Regions from separate parts of the uncultured Halovibrio sp. genome, predicted to be linked through region 2. Evidence: predicted binding sites of a transcription regulator. Region 2 holds the regulator's gene; each other region holds the start of a gene.
The links. The regulator FliA, encoded in region 2, starts transcription of late flagellar genes. The targets are predictions, from matches to a motif close to CTAAAGTTNNNNNNNNNNCNGCCGATA.
Positions count from the first base shown of each region.

Region 1: the regulator FliA is predicted to act here: its motif matches at 1,795-1,821, upstream of fliD (flagellar filament capping protein FliD).
Region 3: the regulator FliA is predicted to act here: its motif matches at 1,572-1,598, upstream of QZ501_RS11760 (flagellin).

Region 1 is NZ_CAJXMA010000067.1:4,258-7,536, forward strand. It holds gene QZ501_RS11765 (flagellin) at 1-1,040, shown strand, start outside; gene QZ501_RS11770 (flagellar protein FlaG) at 1,113-1,535, shown strand; gene fliD (flagellar filament capping protein FliD) at 1,865-3,279, shown strand, end outside.
Region 2 is NZ_CAJXMA010000037.1:324-3,602, reverse strand. It holds gene flhF (flagellar biosynthesis protein FlhF) at 1-782, shown strand, start outside; gene QZ501_RS08785 (MinD/ParA family protein) at 842-1,648, shown strand; gene QZ501_RS08780 (RNA polymerase sigma factor FliA) at 1,695-2,426, shown strand; gene cheY (chemotaxis response regulator CheY) at 2,526-2,909, shown strand; partial or broken gene QZ501_RS08770 (protein phosphatase CheZ) at 2,926-3,279, shown strand, end outside.
Region 3 is NZ_CAJXMA010000067.1:902-4,180, forward strand. It holds partial or broken gene QZ501_RS11750 (hypothetical protein) at 1-494, opposite strand, end outside; gene QZ501_RS11755 (SapC family protein) at 760-1,527, shown strand; gene QZ501_RS11760 (flagellin) at 1,681-2,916, shown strand; gene QZ501_RS11765 (flagellin) at 3,179-3,279, shown strand, end outside.

The sequences.
Region 1 (3,279 bases), on a different contig from region 2:
GCCTGAACGTGGCCAGCCGGAACGCGCAGGACGGTATCTCACTGGCACAGACCGCGGAAGGCGGGCTGGATGAGATCACCAACAACCTCCAGCGCGTGCGGGAGCTGTCGGTGCAGGCGGCGAACGCCACCAACAACGACACGGACCGTTCCGCGCTGAATGATGAAGTGCAACAGCGTCTGGAGGAGATTGACCGGATTGCGAGCCAGACGGATTTCAACGGACTGAACGTGCTGGATGGGACGCTCAGTAGCCAGAAATTCCAGGTGGGCGCCAATGCAGGCCAGACGATCAGTGTGGATCTTGATGCGAGTGCAAGAACCGAGGACTTGGGCACTATTGCCGTGGCAGATTCGGCATCCTTCTCAAGTGCTGACGGTTTCTCGTACTTCGCGGCTGGCGACTCTAGTGGTGAAGGTGCTACTGCGTTTTCAGTAACCGTCGGTGATGGTGACCAGATCGATGTCAGCCTGACCCTTGATGATGGCAATTTTGATAGTAGCGGTATTTCCCAAGATGATCAGGCGGTTTTCGATGAAGTCGCGTCGCAAATCAATGATCAGGTTGGCAATGCGGCTTACGCGTCCGTTACAGATGCGAGCGGCAGCTTCACCATCGAGCTTAGATCGACTGAAGAGTTGACGATCGTGAAAGATGGTAGCAATACCAACCCATTGGATGGGAGCGGTACTTTGGGCTCGGACGGTACCGTTGGGCTTACTGACGGAAGTCTCAATGCGGCGTCGGTCGACACCGCTGCTAATGCAAACGATGCCATTGTGCGTATTGATGGGGCGCTGGATGCGGTGAACGAATTCCGCAGTGAACTGGGTGCGGTTCAGAACCGCTTCGAGTCGACCATCAGCAACCTCAACAACAACATTGAGAACCTGGAGGCCTCGAAGAGCCGGATCCTGGATGCGGACTTTGCGTCCGAGACGGCCAAGCTGCAGAAGGCGAACGTGCTGCAGCAGGCTGGTATCTCGGTGCTGGCGCAGGCGAACCAGTCGCCGCAGCAGGTCCTGTCCCTCCTGCAGTAAGCGGGGCGTTAAGGCAGCCGTCGCCCTCCGGGGCGGCGGCCGGGCCGCGTAACCGCACTGGTGAGGTGTGATATGAGTGACATAAATCTGAACAGCCCGGACCCGAACCGCAAGGCCCCCGAAAAGCCGGAATCGGGGCGGGTGTCAGCGCCATCATCACAGCCCTCCGCAAGCGGGGAAGGCCGTGAGAACGGTTCCGTAACGCCGATCGAGGCTGGACGGAGCGGGGAAACCCGGGCTGAAAAGTCCGAGAAACGGAGCGACGCCATCCGCGAAGAGCTGAATGAGGCGGTCTCGCGCCTTAATGATTTTGTCCAGTCCGTGCAGCGGGACCTGGAATTTGATGTGAACGACGACACCGGTCAGACGGTGGTTCGCGTCATCGACCAACAGACTGATGAGGTGGTTCGCCAGATTCCGGATGACTTGGCACTGAAACTGGCGGAGAATCTCCAGCAGGACGAGCCTTTATCGTTGCTGAACATCAAGGTGTAAAGCCTTGTAGAGCATAGGTTCAAGGGATAGCCGTCATCCTTCCGGGATGGCGGCTTTTTTGTTTTTGCGGGGGCCTGTTTGGTGTGTAGGAGCCTGCTTGCAGGCGATCGGTTCTGGTTTCAATGTTGTTGATCGCGAGCGAGCTCGCTCCTACCGGAGGCCGTACGACCAGTGGTGGCATGCGGTGTGCATTGATCGTCCAAAAGACGGCAAAACCCGGCCTGCTTACAATCAGTAACAGGTTTGCAGCGGTAAAGAGGCAAAGTTTTGCCGCAATTGGCCGTTACACTCTATAGACAGGCAACAGTACCTTCGGGAGGAGGTTGTCCATGGGCGGCATATCATCCCTTGGCGTCGGGTCGGGCGTTCTCAACGCTGATCTGGTCGACAAGCTGGTTCAGGCGGAGCGAGGCCCCACCGAGAATCGGCTCAACCAGGAGCAGAAAGAAACCGAGGCGATGATTTCGGCGTTCGGCAAGATCCGTAGTGCCGTGACCGATCTCAGGCTTCCCATGCGCCAGCTGGGCTCTCCGGAAGCGATGCAGTCGTTTTCCGCCTCGACCAACGGTGACAGTGTCAGCGTTTCCGTGGACAGTGCCAATGCCAGCGAGGGGAACTATAACCTCGATGTGCAGCAGCTTGCGACCAACCAGTCCCTCGCTTCCGGCTCGTTTTCGGACCGCAATACAACGAGCGTTGGGCAGGGGACCCTGACCATTCAGACTGGCGACAAGACGACCAACATCACAGTCGATGGCAGCAACGACACCCTTCAGGGGCTCGCCAACAGCATCAACGAATCCGACGCGGGTGTGTCCGCCGGCATCGTGGACACGGGTAATGGCTATCGCTTGACCCTGTCCTCGGACGAAAGCGGTACGGCCAACGGCGCAACCATCTCGGTCTCGGATTCCGACGGCAACAACACCGACAACACCGGCCTCTCGCAGTTCGCGTTCAACGACACGACGAAGAACATGGAAGAAACCGTTGCTGCCCAGGATGCCAAGCTGAGCGTGAACGGCATCGACGTGACGCGTTCTTCCAACAGCGTCGAAGGCGTTGTGGATGGGCTGACGTTCCAGCTTCAGAACACTGGGACAACATCCGTCGGGGTCAGCCAGGACACCGGCGCGGTCGCCGAGAAGGTCCAGAAGTTCGTGGACAAGTTCAACGCTTTCAAGAGCACGGTCAACGAGCTGACCTCCTTCAGCCAGGATAGCGGGGGCAGTCTGCTGACCGGTGATGCCACGGTGCGAAACGTTGAGAACCAGCTCAAGCGGGAGCTCAACCAGATCGTTCCGGGTCTTGAGAACGCGAGTGTCCGCAGTCTTTCGGACGTTGGCATCAGTACGGATTTCCAGACCGGGCAGCTTGAGTTTGACTCCCAGAAGTTCCAGGAAGAGCTGAAGGCCAACCCGGACGATGTAACGGCGCTTTTCGCGGAGCAGGGCCGCACATCCGATTCCCAGGTGGAATTCGTTCGCAGCAGTGTGAACACCGAGGCCGGCGAATACAGCATCAATGTGAGCCAGGCAGCGACCCAGGGGCAGCTGGTCTCCAGTAACCAGACACCGGCGACCGGTATCAACGTTGATGCCGACAACAACAGCCTGACGTTCAAGGTCGATGGGCAGACCAGCGCCAGCATTGAGTTGACTGCGGGCACCTATACCCGTGATGAGCTTGCGACTGAGATACAGACCCAGCTCAACAACAATGATGCGCTGAATTCGGCGGACCG
Region 2 (3,279 bases):
CGGACCGGCTTCAGGATCTTGGGCTGCCGCGCGATCAGGGCCGTGAGCTGGCTGCTGAACATGGCCAGGGGCGGCTCGACGCCGGGTGGAAGAGCGCGCTCAAGGCTCTGGCGGCCCGAGTGGAAACCGTGCGTGAGAATCCACTGGAACGTGGCGGCATCTACGCCCTGCTTGGCCCCACCGGCTCCGGAAAGACAACCACCATCGGCAAGATGGCGGCGCAGTTCGTGCTGCGTCACGGTGCGGAAAAGCTGGCGTTAGTGACCACGGACCGCTATCGTGTGGCCGCCCATGAGCAGCTGTTCGTGTTCGGGCGCATTCTGAATGTGCCGGTGCGGGTGGTGGACGAGGCCAACAGCCTGGATGCCATTCTGGATGATCTGTCGGACCGCAAGCTGATCCTGATTGATACGGCTGGCCTCACGGCGGCGGATCGTGGCTGGCAGGAGCAGATCGAGGAGCTGGTCAGCAGCCGCCATCCGGTGCGGCCCTATCTGCTGATTTCGGCGACAAGCCAGCCGCGCATTATGCAATCCACGTGGCATTGCTATAATGCCGTTGGGTTGGCGGGCTGCATCCTGACCAAGACGGACGAAGCCCTGACGCTTGGCGAGGTGGTGGGCTTTGCGGCGCAGAGCCGGTTGCCGGTCGCGTTCTACACCAACGGTCAGAAGATTCCCGACGACCTGCACCGCGCGGGCGCCGGGGATCTGGTCAAGCAGGCGGTGCGCCGTCACCAGGCACTCAATCGCGGTGAAAGCGCCATGGCCGAGGGCGCCTGACATGGGATCGGGCGTCTCCTCACAATGCAACAGCAACAGGACGGGAGAGCCCATTCCGCATGAGTAAACCGGTACAGGTGATCGCGGTCACCGGGGGCAAGGGCGGTGTCGGCAAGAGCAACGTCTCGGTCAACCTGGGTATAGCCCTCAGTGAGATGGGCCAGCGCGTTGTGGTTCTTGATGCCGACCTCGGGCTGGCGAACATCGATGTGCTGCTGGGGATCAGTGCCACCTACAATATTTCCGATGTGCTCGCCGGGGAATGCAGCCTTACGGACATCCTAGTGGACGGCCCCGGGGGTATCCGCATCGTGCCCGCCTCCTCCGGAACCCAGCGCATGACCAATCTCAGCCATATGGAGCATGCCGGTCTCATTTCCGCCTTCAGTGAACTCGGCGATGACATCGACGTACTCATAGTAGACACGGCGGCTGGGATCTCGGAGTCCGTGGTCAGTTTTCTGAGGGCTTCGCAGGAACTGATGCTGGTGGTGAATGATGAGCCCACTTCCATCACCGATACCTATGCGCTGATCAAGCTGATGAATCGGGACTATGGCACCCACAGGTTCCGGGTACTGGCGAACATGGTGCGCACGGAGCAGGATGGCAAGGCTCTTTACGACAAGCTCTACCGGGTCACCGAGCGGTTTCTGGACGTTGCCCTGCAGTATGTGGGCAGCATTCCCCTGGATGAACAGGTGAAGAAGGCCGTTCGCCGGCAGAAGACGGTCATGGAGCTGTACCCGAATGCCAAGGCATCCCAGGCATTCCGGGATCTGGCGAAGAAGGTGGATCAGTGGCCGCTGCCATCATCGCCAAGGGGGCATCTTGAATTTTTTGTTGAACGGCTTGTGCAGGACTGACAGGGCGTTCCATCCTTGAGCAGGGGCTTACGGGAGTGGCCAAACCATGACGCAGTCCGGGCCGCTGGATCTCTATACACAGACGCGCCGGGCGGATGTGGATGAGCTTGTCGAGACCCACATGCCGCTGGTCAAGAAGATCGCGTTGCACCTGATGGCGCGCCTGCCGGATCATATCCAGCTTGAGGATCTGATGCAGGCGGGCATGATCGGGCTTCTGGAGGCGGCACGCCGGTATGAGTCCGGCCAGGGTGCGACCTTCGAGACCTATGCGGGCATCCGGATCCGCGGCGCCATTGTGGATGAGATCCGACGTGGGGACTGGGTGCCCCGCTCAGTCCACCGCAATGCCCGCCGTATTTCCGAGGCCATCCAGACGGTTGAGGGCCGGGAAGGACGTGATGCAAAGGACGCTGAGATCGCCGATGAGCTGGGCGTGTCTCTGGATGACTACCACAGCCGTGCCAGTGATGCGACCACCGGCCGCCTGTTCAGCCTGGATGAGCTGACGGAGAAAAACGAACACATCAATGATCAGGCCCCGCAGGAAGGACCCGAGGGCGAGCTTCAGGATGCGGATTTCCGACGTGCGCTGGCCGGTGAGATTGATCAATTGCCGGAACGGGAGCGGCTGGTACTGTCGCTCTACTATCAGGATGAGCTCAACCTGAAGGAAATCGGTGCCGTGCTGGAGGTCAGCGAGTCACGGGTAAGCCAGATCCACGGTCAGGCTGCGGCGCGGCTGCGGGCCCGCATGCTCGAACGTACCGGGGGCTGACTGGTTAGATTTCGACAAACGTCTAGACTGTGAAAGTGAGTGTTGGTGCACGGGCCGCCCAGGCAGACGTGACAACAACCGGAGTGTTTGGAGGCTGTTTTGGACAAGAACATGAAGATTCTTGTTGTGGATGATTTCTCCACGATGAGACGGATCGTGAGGAACCTGCTGCGCGACCTCGGCTTCAACAACATCGAGGAGGCGGATGACGGTAATACCGCGCTGCCGATGCTGCGCAACGGCAAATTCGACTTCCTGGTGACTGATTGGAACATGCCGGGTATGAGCGGTATGGAACTGCTTCAGGCGGTCCGGGCGGATGAGAACCTCAAGCATCTGCCGATTCTGATGGTGACCGCTGAGGCGAAGCGGGACCAGATCGTGGCCGCCGCCCAGGCGGGGGTGAACGGCTATGTGGTCAAGCCGTTCACGGCCGCGGTGCTCAAGGACAAGATCGAGAAGATATTTGAACGCGTCGAGTGAACCAGGTGCAGACGGCATGAGTGAGCTCAACCGGGAAGACATTACCGAGGAAGTGGCTGAGGAACTCAAAGCGCACGCCGCTGGCCTCAAGGAAGCCCTCGATCAGGGCAATATCAGCGATGCCATGCAGCGCATCGCTGAGCTGGGTGAGGTGCGCGACCGCAGCCTCTACCGTGAGGTTGGGCGCCTGACACGCAGCCTCCATGAAGCCCTGCGCAATTTCGAGATCAAGGCCGAGAACCGTGAGCAGCAGGAAGAGCTCTCCAAAATGGCGGATGCGTCGGACCGCCTGGATTACGTGGTTCAGCTGACCAGCCGCTCGGCCAACCGGACCATGGACCTGGTCGAGGACACCATGCCGGTAGCTTCC
Region 3 (3,279 bases), on a different contig from region 2:
CTTGCGGCTTCGTATGCCCACTGCCGGCTGATATCCTCTTTCCCGATCAGCCCATACAGCCCCGCAAGAAGCCTGGTGGCGGCGGCTGGCTTTTCGGTGGCGATACTCACCCAGTGTCTTGCGACACAAAGCGCATCCCAATGAAGGCCTGCCTTGGCGGCGGCGCGGATGTAGCGTTCCAGTAACGCTTCATTATTCGGCTGTAGAAACAGCGCCCGCGCCAGGGTTTCGGTAGCATCCCGCGCGTGCCCCTTTAGCATCTGGAGTTGCCCCAGGGTATCCATGGCATCAGGGTCGGTGGGTTCGATCTGAAGAACGGCTTTTGCCGCCGCCAGGACGCTGTCGCTTCCCCGAGCCTGCTTCAACTGGTTTTTTGCTTCCAGGAGGCCATCAGGTTTTGGGATTGCCGATTCCCTCACCACCGGGCTGACCTTCTCTTTAGTTCCAGCCTTGCGTGACTGTGGGTTAGAGGCTCGGCGTTTGCGTTGTGTCATTGGTTACTTTCTCCAGAAATGCAGGTGCTGGCGCGAATATCTATGTCTCGGTGGTTCGGGCCGCGAAGCTGAGTATGGGCCTAAGATGGCAAAGAAATGCCGTCTCCACCAGTTTCTTTCAGGGTGAAGCACAGCCTGTGCCAACGGTTGGACTAACCAGGTCACCTAGCTCAGGCTGCCTGCGGCATCAAGCAGAAAAGCTGCTAGGATGGGACTGAAAAATGGGACACTGAGAAGGGCTGGTATCAATGCAAAGGGGAAAGCTATGAGCGTTACAGTTTTGGATCCAGAGCGGCATGGAAGTCTTCGTCTTCTTCAGAGCACGGATTTCAGCTTTGCCCGGGATCGAATCATGGTGCCGGTGTGGGGCCAGGAAATACCTCATGCAGCTCGATTTTTTCCAGTGGTATTCATGCCGCGTGATGACCAGTGGATCCCTATAGCGCTTATGGGCCTGGAGGAGGGGCGGAATCCCTTCGTTTCTTCGCGAGGCAAATGGTTGGCTGATTATATTCCTGCGGTTCTCAGGGCACATCCTTTCTATTCCGTGGAGTCGGGTCAGGGCGAGCCAGTGCTCGGTATTGAGGAAAATGACCCCTCTCTTACCGAGGACATGACGCTCGAAGAAAGAAGCCTTCCTCTTTTCGAGGCTGATGGCACGCCTTCCGAGCTGACCCATACTGCGTTGAGTGTTCTGCAGCAGATTCGGGGCCAGCAGGAGCACACATGGAAAGCTATGCGTATTTTAGAGAGGTTGGATCTTCTTGCCCCATGGGTGCCGCGAAGTGGCGAACGAGGTAGTAGTCAGCTTTATGCGGTCGATGAGACGGCAATCAAGAACCTAGATGATGAACGGTTTCTTGAACTGCGTGAGCCTGGAGTTCTTGCGCTGATATATGCTCACCTCGTCTCGCTCAGGCAGTTTCATTCCCTCCAGAAGAGCCACTCACAGCTGTGGTTGGCTGCGAAACAACAGGGAAGCAATGCCCTTTTCCCGCAGGAAAGCGATCTTTTCATTTTCGGGGATAGGTGAGAGAGGCGTCGTTACATCCATTTACAAAAAGCCTGTCATTCGGTCTAAAGGCCTGACACTTTCTGCCGTTATGCAAGCCAGAAGGCAATACCATCGAATGCTCGGTGGGGCGGCCTATGGTCCTCAAAAGAGTGAGCAGGCAGGAGAACGGTTATGGCACTCGGTATCAACACAAACGTGGCATCGCTCAGCGCCCAGAACGAGCTGAACGCATCCAAGTCGACCAAGAACGAGGCGCTGGAGCGTCTTTCGTCTGGGCTGCGCATCAACAGTGCGAAGGACGACGCGGCGGGTCTGGCGATCTCGACCCGATTTGAGTCCCAGATCAGCGGCCTGAACGTGGCCAGCCGGAACGCGCAGGACGGTATCTCACTGGCACAGACCGCGGAAGGCGGGCTGGATGAGATCACCAACAACCTCCAGCGCGTGCGGGAGCTGTCGGTGCAGGCGGCGAACGCCACCAACAACGACACGGACCGTTCCGCGCTGAATGATGAAGTGCAACAGCGTCTGGAGGAGATTGACCGGATTGCGAGCCAGACGGATTTCAACGGACTGAACGTGCTGGATGGGACGCTCAGTAGCCAGAAATTCCAGGTGGGCGCCAATGCAGGCCAGACGATCAGTGTTGACCTCAATACAAGCGCCCGAACTGGCAATACCGGTCAGTTGGCGATCGCTTCTACTAGTAGTGCCTTGGATGCAAGTGATTTCTCGACCTTTTCTGGTACCGATGATGGGGGGACCCTGTTCAGTGTCACAGCTGGAGATGGTGATCAGATCGATGTGAATCTTAGCTTGAGTGCTGACCTTTTTGATGCTTCGACTGCTGCTGGTGCGACGGTAGATGCTTCAGCTGCTGACCAGGTTTTTGAAGAGGTCACTCGGCAGATCAATGATCAAGTAGGCAACTCAGCCTATGCATCGTACGAAGAGGACAGTAATGGTGATGCCACTTTCGAATTGCGTTCGACTGACAAGCTGACCTTCGCAAGCGGTGCTGCCGGAAGCCCATTCGCTGGTGCAGATGGTGGTAACTTTGATGGTAGCGGAGGAGATGCGACGGTGACCGATGGCAGTCTGAATGCTGCTTCTGTGGATACCGCAGCTAACGCCAATGATGCCATTCTGCGGATTGATGCTGCGCTTGAGAACGTGAACAACTTCCGAAGCGAATTGGGTGCGGTTCAGAACCGCTTCGAGTCGACCATCAGCAATCTCAACAACAATATTGAGAACCTGGAGGCTTCGAAGAGCCGGATCTTGGATGCGGACTTCGCGGCCGAGACCGCTAAGCTGCAGAAGGCGAACGTGCTGCAACAGGCTGGTATCTCGGTGCTGGCGCAGGCGAACCAGTCGCCGCAGCAGGTTCTTTCCCTCCTGCAGTAAACCCAGCTCGGAAGCAGCCGCTCCCCACTCTGACGGGGCGGTGAATCCTAAGGAGCCGCCATCTCTGAACAAGAGGTGGCGGTTTTTTATGGAATGCTGGTACTGCCTTTCTTTTTATCCGTTACATCCATTTACAAAAAGCCTGTCATTTGATCTAAAGGCCTGACACTTTCTGCCGTTACGCAAGTCAGAAGGCAATACCATCGAATGCTCGGTGGGTGGCCTACGGTCCTCAAAAGAGTGAACAGGCAGGAGAACGGTTATGGCACTCGGTATCAACACAAACGTGGCATCGCTCAGCGCCCAGAACGAGCTGAACGCATCCAAGTCGACCAAGAACGAGGCGCTGGAGCGTCTTTCGTC